One region of the Rhodococcus sp. FG69 genome, then DNA from elsewhere that is predicted to be linked to it. Evidence: riboswitches for the same ligand, from Rfam matches in the RefSeq annotation. Region 1 holds a riboswitch; the other holds the start of a gene.
What was found. A riboswitch is a leader RNA that binds a small molecule or an ion and turns the genes downstream of it on or off. The one in region 1 is predicted to bind thiamine pyrophosphate.
Positions count from the first base shown of each region.

Region 2: it holds a riboswitch for thiamine pyrophosphate, as region 1 does, so the genes downstream of both, ACODSO_RS01065 (3-oxoacyl-ACP reductase) here and thiO (glycine oxidase ThiO) in region 1, are expected to answer to the same signal.

Region 1 is NZ_JBMDIX010000004.1:12,384-20,209, reverse strand. Features, by position in the region: gene ACODSO_RS04960 (M28 family peptidase) at 1-615, opposite strand, end outside; gene ACODSO_RS04955 (ABC transporter permease) at 640-1,437, opposite strand; gene ACODSO_RS04950 (ABC transporter ATP-binding protein) at 1,437-2,381, opposite strand; gene ACODSO_RS04945 (thiazole synthase) at 2,552-3,307, opposite strand; gene thiS (sulfur carrier protein ThiS) at 3,312-3,509, opposite strand; gene thiO (glycine oxidase ThiO) at 3,506-4,573, opposite strand; TPP riboswitch at 4,573-4,684, opposite strand; gene thiE (thiamine phosphate synthase) at 4,710-5,405, shown strand; gene ACODSO_RS04925 (NUDIX hydrolase) at 5,402-6,241, opposite strand; gene ACODSO_RS04920 (hypothetical protein) at 6,326-7,630, shown strand; gene ACODSO_RS04915 (glutamate ABC transporter substrate-binding protein) at 7,627-7,826, shown strand, end outside.
Region 2 is NZ_JBMDIX010000001.1:219,264-227,089, forward strand. Features, by position in the region: gene ACODSO_RS01040 (helicase-related protein) at 1-54, opposite strand, end outside; gene ACODSO_RS01045 (type 1 glutamine amidotransferase) at 167-856, shown strand; gene ACODSO_RS01050 (alpha-hydroxy-acid oxidizing protein) at 906-2,066, shown strand; gene ACODSO_RS01055 (alpha-amylase family glycosyl hydrolase) at 2,063-3,349, shown strand; gene ACODSO_RS01060 (hypothetical protein) at 3,379-3,681, opposite strand; TPP riboswitch at 3,749-3,844, shown strand; gene ACODSO_RS01065 (3-oxoacyl-ACP reductase) at 3,897-4,652, shown strand; gene ACODSO_RS01070 (LLM class flavin-dependent oxidoreductase) at 4,656-5,942, shown strand; gene ACODSO_RS01075 (alpha/beta fold hydrolase) at 5,920-6,813, opposite strand; gene ACODSO_RS01080 (hypothetical protein) at 6,882-7,352, shown strand; gene ACODSO_RS01085 (alpha-isopropylmalate synthase regulatory domain-containing protein) at 7,472-7,826, opposite strand, start outside.

The DNA of each region.
Region 1 (7,826 bases):
GAGCGGACCAGGTTCGTTGTTGACCACCACCACCGCTGCCGCGCCGAGGTCTGCGGCAATGGTCTGCTTGGCACTGAACGGGCATACACCCCGATTGACGACGACGATGGCGCCCGCAAGATCGAGACCGTCGTAATCCGTTGCCTCGCAACCTGGAGAATCATCGGCCGGTGCGACGACGACGCGGGCAGTTATTCCGTCTTCCGGCGTGGACGGCGAGTATTGCAGTGCCGCTACGGAAACCTGCTGATCACCGGCGGACAGCAATTGGGTGTCGGCTGCGAACTGGTCGAATTCGAACTCCGGCGTTTCTACCTCGAATCCCGCTGCTTCCAACTTGCCCTGCACGTAGTCGACGCTAGCGTCGTACCCCGATGTGCCGGCAGCTCGGTTTCCGTTGTTCTCCGACGCAATTCGCTCGAGTTCCTCGAGATGACCTACGACGGCATCCTCGGTGATCGCGTCGGCCAGGCCTTGGCCGTCCGCCGTCGAAATAGGAGACGGTACGGAAACGGCCGGTTGCTCGGCCTCCTCGGATGTATCCGTGGAGGACGAGCAACCGGCCAGTACCAGAGCGCCGATTGCAAGACTTGCAAGTAGGTTCATCCGTCGCATGCAAGCACCCTAGCTGCAACCAGGTCAGGCGTCTCGACGATTGACCACGAATACCGCAAGCCCGAACACGATCGCAGTGAAGGCGATGAAGTAGATCAGGCTACCGATCGGACCCCAGTGAAAGTCGATCCCGCCGTCGGATCCGAGGAAGTGACTCGCGTTGAGCCACGGAAGGAATGGCTGAATCGCACGGCCGAAGGATCCGAAGAGTCCGAACAGATTCTCGATGACCAAGGGCCACAGGAGAAGCAGAGCAATCGCACCGGCGGACTGGCGGATGAGCGCGCCGACGCCGACGGCGACGACGATCTGCAGGAACGCGAGGATGGCCGTTCCGTAGATGACCCGCCAGGTACCGTCCACATCGAAGCTCAGCAACGCTCCCGCGTCCGCTCCGGCGAGCGCCTTCGCGAGATAGAACGCGCCGAGGCCGAGGACGAAGCTCAACACGAAGCCGAAGACGCCGATCAACAGCGCTTTCACCGCCAACACCGAGGTACGGTTCGGAATGGCCTGGAACGTCGTCCTGATGACACCGAACCGGTACTCGCTCGTCACCGTCAGGGCGGCCAGGATCATCAGAACCATGACGCCGAAGCCCCCGACGCCGCTTCCGACTGCGTCGAACACTGTGGGAAGGTACGGTTCGAAATCGGGTGTATTACCTGCTGCCACATCGTTGTTGTACGAGTCGAGGCTCAACTTCGAAGTAAATCCGACGATCGCGCCCAGTCCCAGACCGAGGACGACGACGGCAATGGTGCACCACCACGGCGATCTCGTCGAAGTAATCTTGATACGTTCTGCTGCCAATACACCCATCAGAGTGCACCTCCCATGGATTCGGCTTCTGCGCCGTGATATTGAACGTCGTCGCCGGTGAGCTTCATGAACGCTTCCTCCAACGATCCACGCTGCGAGGACAATTCGTGCAAGACGATGCCGGACTTGCCTGCGATATCACCGATGGCGTCGGTTGTGGAGTTGACCACGACCAGCGAAGGCTGCAGTTCTTTTCCGGCGCCCGGCTCGCGAACCGTGAGCCCCGCAGATGTCAACGCGCTACGAAGCGCATCGAGCTGCGGACTGCGAACTCGTACCGATGCTTCGGAGGCGTGATCGATGAAGCTCTGCACCGATGAGTCGGAGATGAGCCTTCCGCGGCCGATGACCACGAGATGCTCTGCGGTTTGCGCCATCTCCGACAACAGGTGACTCGACACGAGCACCGTTCGACCTTCGGCGGCGAGGCGCTGCATGAACTTTCGAATCCAGACGATGCCCTCGGGGTCGAGGCCGTTCACCGGCTCGTCGAACAACAGAACCTTCGGATCTCCGAGCAGGGCACCTGCAAGTCCGAGTCGCTGAGACATACCGAGCGAGAATCCACCGGCGTTCTTCTTGGCGACCTCGCTCAGGCCGACGAGCCGCAGGACTTCTTCGACTCGCGACTTCGGAATCCCGTTGGACGCTGCCATCCATTCCAGATGTGCTCGCGCGGAACGGTTGGGGTGCACCCACTTGGCGTCGAGAAGGGCTCCGACGGTACGCAGTGGCTGCTTGAGTTGGTTGTAGGGCTTGCCCTCGATCAAGGCGTGTCCGCTGGTGGGACGGTCCAATCCGAGGATCATCCGCATGGTCGTCGACTTGCCCGCACCGTTGGGTCCAAGGAAGCCGGTCACAATTCCTGGCTTGACGGTGAAGGTGAGGTCATCTACAGCCTTCACCGCTCCGTATTGCTTGGTCAGTCCTGCCACTTCGATCATGGCCGTAACTCTCTCGCACCGAGGGGGCCGCGCACATCGCCCGCGAGTCTCGACCTCGGTCATCCTTTTGGATGACGGCAGGGTGCGGGCCGTCCCGGCCCAGCGGCGGGTGCGGGCCGTCCCGGCCCAGCGGCACGGTTGAGTGCACCCCTATGCACTTATCCGTGCCACTACGCCGAAGGCGAACTCGCCTGCGCCCAGAACCGTTTCGGAATCCGACCAGCGCGACGAGCCTCGTACCCCGCCGACACCGCATGCCGCATCGCCGACGCCATCAACGCGGGATCTTTCGCGCGTGTGACAGCGGTCGCGAGGAGCACCGCGTCGCAACCCAACTCCATTGCCAGCGCTGCATCGCTCGCGGTCCCGATCCCCGCGTCGAGGATGACGGGCACCGCCGCGGCGTCGACGATCATCTCGATGTTGTGCGGATTGGAGATGCCGAGACCCGTTCCGATCGGGGCTCCGAGCGGCATGACGGCGACGCAGCCGATGTCCTCGAGCCTGCGCGCGAGCACCGGATCGTCGGTGGTGTACGGGAGGACGTGAAAGCCGTCGTCGACGAGTTGTTCTGCGGCTTTGACCAGTTCGATCGCGTCGGGCAGGAGGGTCCGCTCGTCGGCAATGACTTCGAGCTTCACCCAGTTCGTCTCGAGAGCTTCACGGCCGAGCTGAGCGGTCAGGACGGCTTCGGCGGCGCCTCGACACCCCGCAGTGTTCGGCAGCGGAGCAATGTTCAGCTTGCGCAGCAGATCGAGCACCCCGGTCCCGCCCGCAGCGTCGACGCGGCGCATCGCGACGGTGGTCAGCTCGGTGCCCGACGCGACGAGAGCATCCTCGAGCACCGCGAGGTTCGCTGCACCCCCGGTGCCCATGATGAGCCGGGAGTCGAAGGCCTTGTCTGCGATCTTCAATGCGTCCGACATCTGCTCAACCACCCTGCACAGCCGTGAGAATTTCGATGGACCAGCCCTTTTCGACGGTGGTGCCGTCCCAGCGGCTCTTCGGGAGAACCGTGCCGTCGACTGCGACAGCGATGCCTTTCTCCGGCATCGACAGGTGCGCGAGAAGTTGCCGCATGGTGAAGTTTTCGGGCAGGGCGTGTTCTTCGCCGTTGACAGTGATCACTTTTTCCTAACCTTTCGGTCCAAGGACGGTTCGAATCGGGATGGATCTGCTGCCTTGGCTTCGGGGAGTGTGTCGCCGCCGAGGAGCGCGGAGACTGCGTCTGCGGTGATGGGCGCCAACAGGATTCCGTTGCGACCGTGCCCTGATGCGACGATGACGCGTTCGGAGAGTCGCCCGATGACGGGTAGTCCGTCGGGGCTCATCGGTCGCAGTCCCGCCGCGCTCTCGAACAGTTCGTATTCACCGATGCTCGGCATGAGTCGTTCGGCGTCGGCGATGAGGTCGCGCACCCCGGCGACGGTGACCTGTGTGTCCTGACCTGATTCGTACTGCGTGGCGCCGACTACCAGTCCATCGCCGCGCGGAACGAGGTAGATGGGACGGCCGTGCACGCAGCCGCGAATCGTGCGGGTGGGGGCGCTACCCGCACTCGGGCGACGACGCAGCCGGAGAATCTCGCCTTTCACGGCGCGAACCGGCATTCCAGGAAGCAATGCCGCAGTCTGCGCACCGGCCGCGACGACGATCTGGTCGGCGTCGAGAGCGTCCAGGTCTGTCACCGCCTCGCCGATGATCTCTGTTCCCGCTGCCGCTTCCCGCAACGCGGCCATCAGAGCCCGATTGTCGACGGCCATTTCGGTGGGCGCGAAAAGCCCGAGGCGAATGTTCTGCGCCAGCGAGGGTTCGAGTTCACGAATCTGCGCGCGACCGAGGATCTCGAGCTCGTGCCCCTGCTGCCCGACGAACTCGGCGATGGTCCGCAGGTCCTCGGCGTCGGCGGCATCGAGTGCAACGGTGAGCGAACCGGTCGAGGAGAACACGTCACTGGGAAGCGAACGAGCGAACTCCGGCCACCGAGCCAACGAGTGCGCGCCCAGTGCGAGCAGTTCGTGTTCGCCCGGCCATCCTTCCGACAACGGAGCGAGCATGCCACCCGCGACCCACGACGCCCCTGATCCGACGGCGGGGTCGTACAACCGCACCGACCAGCCGTCACGCGCGGCCCGTACTGCTACCGCCAGGCCGATGACACCGCCGCCGACGACTGCCAAGGTTCCGGACATCTCACAACCACCTCACTCCCTGCGCCGGCATGATCCGGTTCAGGTATTGACGGTAAGGACGGCGTGTCCACTCTCAGCCCTGCGTACCCCAGGACTCCCGTGTATCGACCAACTGCTCACAGACTACCTTTGCACTGTGTATCCCACTCAGAGCTCCCGTAACGAATCGGCGCGCGAGCGGTTGACCTCGGCCCGCCTGTATCTATGCACCGACGCCAGGCGCGAGCTCGGCGACCTCGCCCAGTTCGCCGAGGCTGCGCTCTCCGGCGGCGTCGACATCATTCAGCTCCGCGACAAGAATTCGGCCGGTGAGCGGGAGTTCGGTCCCCTCGAAGCCAAGGACGAGCTCGCTGCGCTGGCGATTCTGTCTGCCGCTACCCGGCGTCACGGTGCGCTGCTGGCCGTGAACGATCGGGCGGATCTCGCGTTGGCGTCGAATGCCGACGTGCTGCATCTCGGTCAGAACGACCTGCCCGTGCACTATGCGCGACAGATCCTCGGGCCCGACGTCGTCATCGGTCGTTCGACGCAGAATCGCAACCAGGCGAGTCTGGCCGCCATCGAGGACGGCGTCGACTACTTCGCGACGGGACCGGTGTGGGCGACGCCCACCAAGCCGAACCGCACGGCGGCCGGACTCGAGCTTCTGCGCAGCACCGCCGAATCCGCACCCTCGCGCCCCTGGTTCGCCATCGGCGGCGTCGACGCCGGCAATGTCGACGAAGTCCTCGCCGCCGGTGCGGATCGGATCGTCGTGGTCCGTGCCATCACGCAAGCACGGGATCCGCAGGCCGCAGCACAGGAACTGTCACAGAAGCTCAAACGAAGCTAGTCCAGCCAGCCGAGTACGGTCGACGGCGACAGGACATGCACCGTCGTCGGCAGTCGTGCTCTGAGTCCGCGGTCCGCGGTGACGAGCGCGGTCAAGGCGGATCCTTCGTGGGCTCGCCGGGCGAGTTCGTCGTCGCCACTGCCCGACGCGTGAAATACGGGGATACGCATATCCTCGAACTGCGCTGCCCGCGCTTCGCCTTCGAGTACCGCTTCGATTTCCCTCAACCACCCGAAACTCCCACCGGGTAGCTCGACGGTGCGCGGCAGCACGTCCGCAAGCGAGGTCAGCAGTGCATTCGTCGCGCCGCTTCGGTCCTTCCACCAGCCATCGGGACGTGACCCGAGAACGTTCGCAGTGTCCAGAAGCACCCGAAGAGGCTCCGAGCGCAACGCCGGCCAGCTGGCGGCGAAACCCGGATGAAGCGGCAGCTGATCGACCATCGCCTCAGGGACCCAGCGCAATTCCGTACTTTCGCCGTTCGGCGTCGTGTCCAGCTGTACTTCCGCGTCCGCGAACACCGTTGTGTAGGACCACCCGCTCGCGACCCGTGCGGTGACCTTCTCACCGCGAACGTGCAACCGCTCGGAGCCGATTCCCGCTTCCTCGTCAGCCTCGCGTACTGCGGCGACGACGCTGCTCTCGTGGGAGTCCTTCGCGCCGCCAGGGAGGGCCCACGTGCCACCCTGATGACTCCACAAGGCGCGATGCTGGAGCAACACCGTCGGCTCGCCGTCGGCCGAGGGCGCGCGAAGCAGCAGGCCTGCGGCACCATGCTTACCCCAGTGTCGCGTGCCGTTCTCTCCGACTACCCACCCGTCACCGTCGCCGCGCATACTGCACTACCTTAGGGGACCGTTCTTCGTGGGTCTTCCCCGTCCACGTACGCGTGACGGCCCGGAACTTATATGCTCGAACCTGTGAATGTGGTCGGCACGACACCCACTGCTGCCGTACCTCCCACGACAGCAGCTTCGTCCTCGGGAAGCGACTCGAGACGCGAGCTGCAGCGGCTGGCGCGGTCGACGCCGGTGCGCATGATCGCTCTCGGAGTGCTCCTGGTTCTGGCGACCGTCGGAACCGGTTTCGTGACAGCGGGGGCGGTGTCCGACCGAGCCGAAACACTCGACTCGTTGCTGGTGCGCACAGAGCCACTGGCCAATTCGGCTCAGAACCTCTACGGCGCCCTGTCGGTCGCGGATGCCGCAGCGTCGACGGCATTCATCTCCGGCGGCCTGGAACCGCAGGAGGTTCGCGATCGCTACGCCCAGGCCATCGGTGAGGCCGGGGCCGAGATCATTCGCGCGTCCGGCGGTCTCGGCGAGACCGACGACGAGGCCCGCACCGCGCTGACCGAGATCGGGGCTGCCTTGCCGGTATACACCGGCCTGGTGGAGACGGCCCGGTCCAACAATCGCAGCGGCAACCCGGTCGGCGCGTCGTACCTGGGCGAGGCGTCGACCTTGATGCAGACCTCGCTCCTCCCCCGGGCTGAACGGCTGTACACCGAGCAGGCTTCGCGTGTGTCGACCGATCAGGAGCGATTCGTCAATCCACCCGTGTTCGCCATCGGAATGATCGTCGTGACTCTCGCGCTGCTGGTACTGGCTCAGATATACCTGTCAGCTCGGACGCACCGCACGCTGAACCTAGGATTTCTGACGGCCTCGGCGATGGTCGCGATTCTGCTCGGGTGGATGTTGGTGGCCGGTCTGATCTCGGCAACTGCGACCGATCGCGCCCTCGACCGAGGCGTCACGCCGCTGCAGAAATTGACCACCGGTTTCATTCTCGCGCAGCAGGCCCGATCCGACGAGACCCTCAACCTCGTCCGCCGAGGAAGTGCACGGGAGTACGACGCCGAATTCGACGAGAACACACGTAAACTCGGAGAATTGTTCGAGGATGACGCGGCGATGACCCAATCGCTCGCCAAATGGCAGACGGCTCACGAGCGGATCGACGGTGCATTGGCCGTCGGTGACTTCAACACTGCGGTCACGATTGCGACGGGGAGTGGGGTGGTCGATTCGGCCTTCCAGTTCGATGCACTCGACGAGATGTTGATCGATGGTATCGAGAACGCACGAGGCGAACTTCGCGGCAACGTGGAACGCGCCAAGTCCTCTCTGACCGGATTGCCCTCGGGCGCAGTTGTTCTCACGATCGCCGCGGCAGCGACGCTGGCCGTCGGCCTCATCCCGAGGTTGCGTGAGTACCTGTGAACAAACTCCTTGCACTCCTGACACTGATACTCGTCGGCATCCTCACCACGGGCTGCGTGGCCACTCCAGCACTGCCGCCCGAGGCCGAGATCAGCTACACCGAGCCACCGCTTCCCGACGGTGCAGGCCCGCCCACCGATGCTCCCGAGCCCGGCTCCACCGAACCCCAGTGCGCCAGACCCACTGCCAGCCTTCG
Region 2 (7,826 bases), on a different contig from region 1:
GCCCGCGGCGACCGTGCGGGCAGTGGTGGTGGGCTTTCGTCGACGTGGTGGCACGACAGACACCGTAAAGCACTTCACCGACAGATCCTCGGACTGCACCGGCGTGGGGTCCGGCGTAGCCTTCGGCGGCGATATGGATGTCGGTGCGAGTAGAGGTGAACGAGCTGTGGGTAGTAGTCGTGCGGTCGTGCTCGTCCACGACCGAGACCGGGCGCTCGGTTACCGCAACATCGGAACCCTCGGGCCGGAGCTGCGCAGCCGGGGCTACGAGCTGGACGTGCATTCCTTCGACTACGGACTCGGTGAGGTACCCCCTGCCCTCGACGATGCGGCGATGCTCGTGGTCATGGGATCTCCCGATGCCGCGTACGCCGAGACTCCGTGGATTGCAGCCGAGAGTGCATATCTGCAGACGGCGATCGAGATGGACGTGCCGATTCTGGGCGTGTGTTTCGGCGGACAACTGCTGGCACGGGTACTCGGCGGAACAGTGACGGAGTCGCAGTTTCCGGAGCACGGTCTGTTCGAGATCGCGACGTCCCGGCCCGAATTGATCGGTCCCGGCCCCTGGATGGAGTACCACGGCGACACATTCGTAGCTCCCGAGAGCGCGACGCTGATCGCCCGCAACAGCGCTGGTCAGCAGGCGTTCGTGCAGGGACGGCATCTCGGTGTGCAGTTCCATCCGGAGATCGACGTCGACGTCTTCGAGTCGTGGGCCGTTGCCTGGGTGCGCGACGGTGTCGAGCAGGACCAGAACATGGTCGATGTCATTCGCAAGGATCTGGCTGCGAACGAGGTCGAGCTGCGCGTCCGGTGCAGCGCGCTGCTCGACGCCTGGATTTCCGGCCACTGACCCCCTCTTCCACGACACCGACGGTGGGGCTCCCGCTACGGTGGAGGGCATGAACTTCAGCGACCATCAGATCGGCATCTATGCGCAGGGCATGTTCACCGATCAGAGGCCGCAGATCACAACGAACCTCTCTGAGCTCGAAGCGGAGGCCGCGGAGTCGTTGACTGCCGAGGCGCTGGGGTACATCGTCGCCAGCGCCGGCAGCGGTTCGACGGCGCGTGCCAACCGGGATGCGTTCGACGCTTGGCGGATTGCGCCGCGCATGATGAGAAGTTCCGCCGAACGTGACCATTCGTGCACGATCCTCGGCACCGAATCGGCTGCGCCGTTGCTGATCGCGCCCGTCGGAATCCAGACGCTGGCGCACCCGGACGGCGAACTCGCCACCGTCAGGGCCGCGGCCGCGCTCGGCGTCCCGTACGTGCATTCGACGCAGGCCTCGCACTCGTTCGAGCAGATCGCCGAAGCCGGTGGCGATGCGCCCCGGTGGTATCAGTTGTATTGGCCTACAGACGAATCCGTGCTTTTGAGCTTTCTGGGCCGCGCGAAGGACTCGGGGTTCACCACGCTCGTCCTCACGCTGGACACGACGTTGCTCGGATGGCGTCCGGCGGATCTCGACCGCGGCTACCTCCCGTTCCTGGCCAATCTGGGAATCGAGAACTACCTGACCGATCCCGCATTCCAAGCCGGCCTCGAGCAGTCAGTCGAAGCCAATCCCGTTGCCGCTGCGATGCACTGGGCTCAGATGTTCCCGAATCCCGGGCTGAGTTGGTCACAGCTGGCCTTCCTTCGCGAGCATTGGGATGGGCCGATCGTACTGAAGGGCATCTGCACCGTCGGAGATGCACGTCTGGCCCTCGATCACGGTGTCGACGGTATCGTCGTATCGAACCATGGTGGTCGTCAGATCGACGGTGCCCGAGCATCGTTGGATGCCCTACCCGAGATCGTGGACGCCGTCGGCGAACACCTGACGGTTCTGTTCGACTCCGGTGTGAGGACCGGTGCCGACATGGCGAAGGCCCTCGCGCTCGGCGCCGATGCGGTGCTGCTCGGTAGGCCGTTCCTCTACGGACTCGCCCTCGGCGGTCAGGAAGGCGTCGAGCACGTCCTGCGCTGCATTCTGGCCGAATTCGATCTTGTCACCAGCCTTTCCGGACACACCGGTGCCGCCGAGCTCGACCGCGATTCGGTGGTTCACGTATGAGTCCTTCATGGGTCGAACACGCGATCTGGTGGCACGTCTACCCGCTCGGTTTTGCTGGCGCACCGGTCCGTGATTGGGACGGCGAGTCCATGGCCGACGAGCACCGTCTTCTCAAGGTCGTCGAATGGCTCGACTACGCAATCGAACTCGGAGCATCTGGAATCGCGCTCGGCCCGATCTTCGCCTCGGAGGGGCACGGGTACGAGACCATCGACCATCTCCGCATCGATTCCAGGCTCGGTACCGAGGCCGACTTCGATGCTCTGATCGATGCGGCACACGGTCGTGGTCTGAAGGTGATGCTCGACGGTGTCTTCAACCATGTGGGACAGGGATTTCCGAAATTTCAGCAGGAGCTACGCGAGGGCGCCGGGTCGTGGTTCCAGATCGACAGGTCGTCGGGCCGGCCGAAGCATCGCACCTTCGAAGGCCACGATGAGCTCGTCACGCTCGATCATGACAGCGCCGAAGTGCAGGACTACGTCGCCGACGTGATGGATCACTGGCTGAGCCGCGGCGCCGACGGTTGGAGGTTGGACGCGGCATACGCTGTGCCGCCGAAGTTCTGGAGTGCGGTGATCCCCCGCGTCCGGGAGAAGCATCCGAACGCATACTTCCTCGGCGAGGTCATACACGGCGACTACGCCGCGATAGTGACGTCGAGTTCACTGGATTCGGTGACACAGTACGAACTGTGGAAGGCGACGTGGAGCGGCATCGTCGAGGAGAACTTCTTCGAGCTTTCCCATGCTCTGGGCCGCCACAACGACTGGATGGACACGTTCGTACCGGCGACGTTCATCGGCAACCACGACGTGAACCGGATTGCCAGCACGATCACCGACGAACGGCACCTCGCGCACGCCCAGGTCGTGCTGTTCACGACCGGTGGAACGCCGATGATCTATTACGGCGACGAGCAGGGTTTCCGTGGTGTCAAGGAGGAGCGCGTCGGTGGCGACGACGATGTTCGTCCCGAATTCCCCATGGTGAAAGAACAACTCGATCCGGGTGGGTGGCCGATCTTCCACTTGCATCAGGAGTTGATCGGTCTACGCAGACGCAATCCCTGGTTGCACCACGCACGCACCGAGACTCTCGAGCTGACCAACACAGCAATGCTCTACCGGGCGTTCGATGCCGAGAACGCGCTGTATGTCGCTCTCAACCTCGGGAACGAGGCGGTCGACTATCGCGTGTCCGGTGAGATCGTGGCAGGGGAAGCAGCCGAACACGCGGGGTGGAACTCGGTGCCGGCCCACGGGTGGGCTGTCTTCGGTTAGGGAACCGGTGCCCGGCAACCGGATCGCAGTCAGCCTCTGGCGTGTTTCGCGCGGTCGAAGAATGCCAGCACATGCGGGACCTTGTCCTCCGGGACGTCGAACACCGCTTGCCCGCCGAGGTACGACATCGAGTCGTCGGGCAAGCGTGCGCCGATCTTGACGCGTAGGCCGCCGCCACGGGGCTTCGCGTCGACTCCGATGTGCGCGACGTGCCAGCGTGGTCGACCCGAGACGGTCTTCTGTGAGGCATCGAAGATTTCGACGACGCGGTTGTCGAGGACGAGCACGACGTTCTCGTCCAACCAGTATTCGACGTACTCTCGTTCGGGCATCGTAGGAGCCTATATTCATCTCTACTGCCAGCGCTAGATACAGGTACAGAGCCCGAGATGTACACTCGTCGGCGACACGGGGTGCCGCACCGAAGCGGCTGAGATCACACCCGTCGAACCTGATCTGGTCAACACCAGCGTAGGGATGTCTGCATCCGCACGGGTGCATTGTCTTCTCCGCCGCCGCATGTCGACCAGCGAGCGAGAGGGAGCGCATGAATTTCGACAAGCAGACCGTTGTGGTCACCGGCGCAGGACGAGGACTCGGGACCTCGATCGCGCGAGCATTTGCACACCAGGGGGCACGCGTCGTCGTGAACTATCGCGCCAGCGCGTTGTCGGCCGAGCAGCTCGCTGCGGAGATCGGTGGGTTGGCCGTACAGGCCGACATCACTGTCGCCCACGAGGTCGACGCGCTCTTCACGGCCGCCGAGCAGCACTTCGGAACCACGGTTACTACCGTCGTCAACAACGCCCTCGCCGACTTCTCGTTCGACGGCGACGCCCGAAGCAAGGCCGACACCATTTCGTGGGAGCAGTTCGATGCGCAATTCCAGGGAACTGTTCGAGGAGCGTTGACGACGACCCAGCGTGCGGTGCCCGGAATGCGAGCCGCGGGTTTCGGCCGCATCATCAACGTCGGAACCAATCTCTTTCAGAACCCGGTGGTTCCGTACCACGACTACACGGCGGCGAAAGCGGCCCTGCTGTCCCTGACTCGCACGCTCGCAGCCGATCTCGGCATGGACGGCATCACCGTCAACATGGTATCCGGTGGATTGCTCCGTACCACCGACGCCAGCGCGGCGACGCCGGAGGAGGTGTTCGACATGATTGCTGCGTCGACTCCCCTGCAGCGAGTGGTGACGCCCGCGGAATTCGCCGATGCACTGCTGTTCTTCGCATCACCGTGGTCGAGGTCGGTGACCGGACAGAATCTCGTGGTGGACGGCGGACTGGTCAAGGACTGAACGATGCTGCATCTCAACGCATTTCTGTTCGGTTGCGGCCACCACAGCGCTGCGTGGCGCCATCCGAGCTCTCGCGTCGAGGATCTCGGCGACATCGGCTACTACGAGGAGCTCGCGCAGACTGCTGAGCGAGGGAAGCTCGACGCGGTATTCTTCGCCGACGGTCATTCGGTGCGTGATCCGGCGGGAGCGGGAACCTGGTTCTTCGAACCCATCACCGCGCTGACGGCGATGGCGAAGGTGACGTCACACATAGGATTGGTGACGACGGTGTCCACCACCTTCTATACACCGTTCCATGCTGCCCGGCTGCTCGCCTCACTCGATCACATCAGCGGCGGGCGTGCGGGGTGGAACGTCGTCACCTCGATGTTCGACGCCGAAGCCCGCAATCACGGATTCACCGAGATACCCTCGCGTGCAGAGCGGTACGCGCGCGCCGAGGAGTTCGTCGAGGTCGCTCTTGCGCTGTGGGACAGCTGGGACGGCGACGCCCTGAAGCTCGATCGCGATGGTCAGTATGCGGACCCTGGCGGGGTGCATTCGATCGATCACGTGGGCAAGTACTTTCGAGTCGACGGTCCATTGACGGTCCCTCGCTCGCCGCAGGGACGACCGGTGCTGTTCCAGGCCGGTGCGTCGGGAGAAGGGCGGGATCTCGCGGCGCGATACGCCGAGGCGATCTACGCGGTGGCCTACGATATCGATTCGGGGGCCGGCTATTACGCCGATGTGAAGACTCGAATCGACAAGGCCGGCCGCGACGCCGATTCGGTCGGCATCATGCCCGGCCTCGTCACGTACATCGGTTCGACCATGGCCGAAGCGCACGCGAAGAAGGCCGATCTCGATGCGTTACTCCCCGTGGAGCAGTCACTGCGTCAGCTGGGCATGTACATCGAACAGGATTGCCGGGAGTGGGAACTGGACGCGCCGGTTCCCACGCTCCCACCTGTCGAGGAGTTCACGGGTCCGCATGGACGCTACGAGACCATTCTGCGGATCGTCGCCAAGGACAAGCCAACCGTGCGTGAGCTTCTCGGCACGCTTGCTGCTGGTGGCGGGCACGCGACGATGATCGGCACTCCTGAATCGATCGCGGACGAGATGGAGGCCTGGGTCAGCGGCGGTGCCGCCGACGGCTTCAATCTGATGCCTCCACTGTATCCCGCGGGTTTGGAGGACTTTGTGGACCAGGTTGTCCCGATCCTGCAGTCGCGAGGGCTGTTTCGGCGCGACTATGCGCCCGGGACGTTGCGGGACCGCCTCACCGAGAGAGGGACTCGATGAACTCGTCCGTCAGTGCAGCGATCTCGGCCGCATGCGAGATGGGTGACCAGTGCCCTGCTGGGATGTCGTTGCGGGTCAGATTCTTCACCCACCGGTGCGTGTCTTCGTAGTGGTAGGGGCGCACCGCCACGTCCTCGGTGTTGATGATCAACTGCACCGGGACATCGACGTAGCGTTCCCTGGGGTTCAACATTCGTGGAATCAGGTTGGCGCGATAGAGATTCGTCCCGTTGCTTGCGTCGGAGAACAGCGTCGGGTTCTGTGTCACGAGGGCAGGGTCGACGTTCGAGAACTCCTGCAGGAATGCGGGCCACCCCTTGGCGAACTGGCGCTTGATCCGCAGCGTCGACAGGCCGGGAATGTGGAACGTCACCGTGTACCAGGATGCGCGCAGCTGCGCGAACACCTGCTTCAGTCCGGTCCACGACGGTGTGGTGAGCCGTGCACGCGACCACATGGCGAGGTGATCGAGATTCGGCCCCGAAATGGATGTGTACGAAGCGATTCGATCGATTGCGCGCGGCTCGGCTGCGGCCTCCCATACCTCGACGGCACCCCAGTCGTGCGCAAGGACGTGCACCGGCCGGCCAGGACTGACGGCGTCGAGAACCGCGTAGAAGTCGGAGGCCAGGCTGCTCAGGCGATACGCCGCGCGCTCCTGCGGCACCGTGCTCTCCCCCGCACCGCGGGAGTCGTAGGTGATGACGCGAAACTTGTCGGCAAGCAACGGCACGATGTGGCTCCACAGTTCGTGGGTATCGGGCCAGCCGTGCACCAGCACGATCGTGTCACCGTCGGGGTTGCCCGTCTCGAACACCGCCAGCCGCATGCCCTCGTTGACGACGGTCGTTCGCTCGTAGACTGTTTCCATGAACCCACATTAGTAGGAATCACAGTTACATGTAACCACCTGTCGGAACCGCCTGCGAGAATCGATGGGTGATTCCAACGCCCGAGTGGCCACCGACAGTGCGTGCGATCGCCCGCGCAACCGAAGACGCGATCGGCTCTGCTCGGGTCAAGGCGAAGGTCGCGTTCGCCGACGCCGTCGAGAAGCTGTCGTCCGAGGATCACGCGCAGGTTGGAGCCATTCACGCCGAAATGGTCAGGTCTCTCCTGGAGGAACTGCATCCCGATGGACTGACAGGTGAGGACGTACAGGATGCGCTGTCCAGTGCTGTCCGGTCAGCCGTCGAGTGGTATCCCGATCTCGACGTACAAGGGTTCGTCGAGGTGCTGACGGGTGCGCTCGGGGTGGCTGATACCGAGGGGAATCGCCCGAGTCCGCGCGCAGAGCATGCGGTGCTGATCATCGCGGATCTGCTGGTCAGGCGTAATGCCGCCGCCGATGTATACACTCGGCGCGCGGTTGTCGAGATTCAGCGCGCGCAGACGATGGAGATGCCGTAGGGGCTTCTACGTCAATCTAGCTCGTGACAAAGAGAGCCGTAGATCGAGCTAGCAAGCGTCTATGTGACCCTCTATCCACATCTAGCAGATGAGGTAGATATGGATAGAGGGACCGATTGTCAGCCGTGCAGCATGTTTGCAGCGCCGATGATCGCGCGGATCGAGGATTCGGTGGCTCCGGATTCGATTGCCATCGACCAGCGCTGACGGCCGTCGAACTCGGCGAGGACGAAGGTGGCGGTGCGATCTCTGTGCTCGGGGGAGGGAAGGGTTTGCTGGTGGAACGAGATGATCTCGAGATGGATGCCGGCGTCGTAGAGCATCGAGGTCAGCGCGTCGATCGGGCCGTATGCGGTTGTGCTCGCGGAGTGGATCGAGTCGCCGATTCCGAAGCTGGCGGCGAAGGAGGTCCGTCCACCCCGCGCGGTGCTGGAATCCCAGCTCCCGAGGCGGATGGGTCCTGATGCTGCGGCG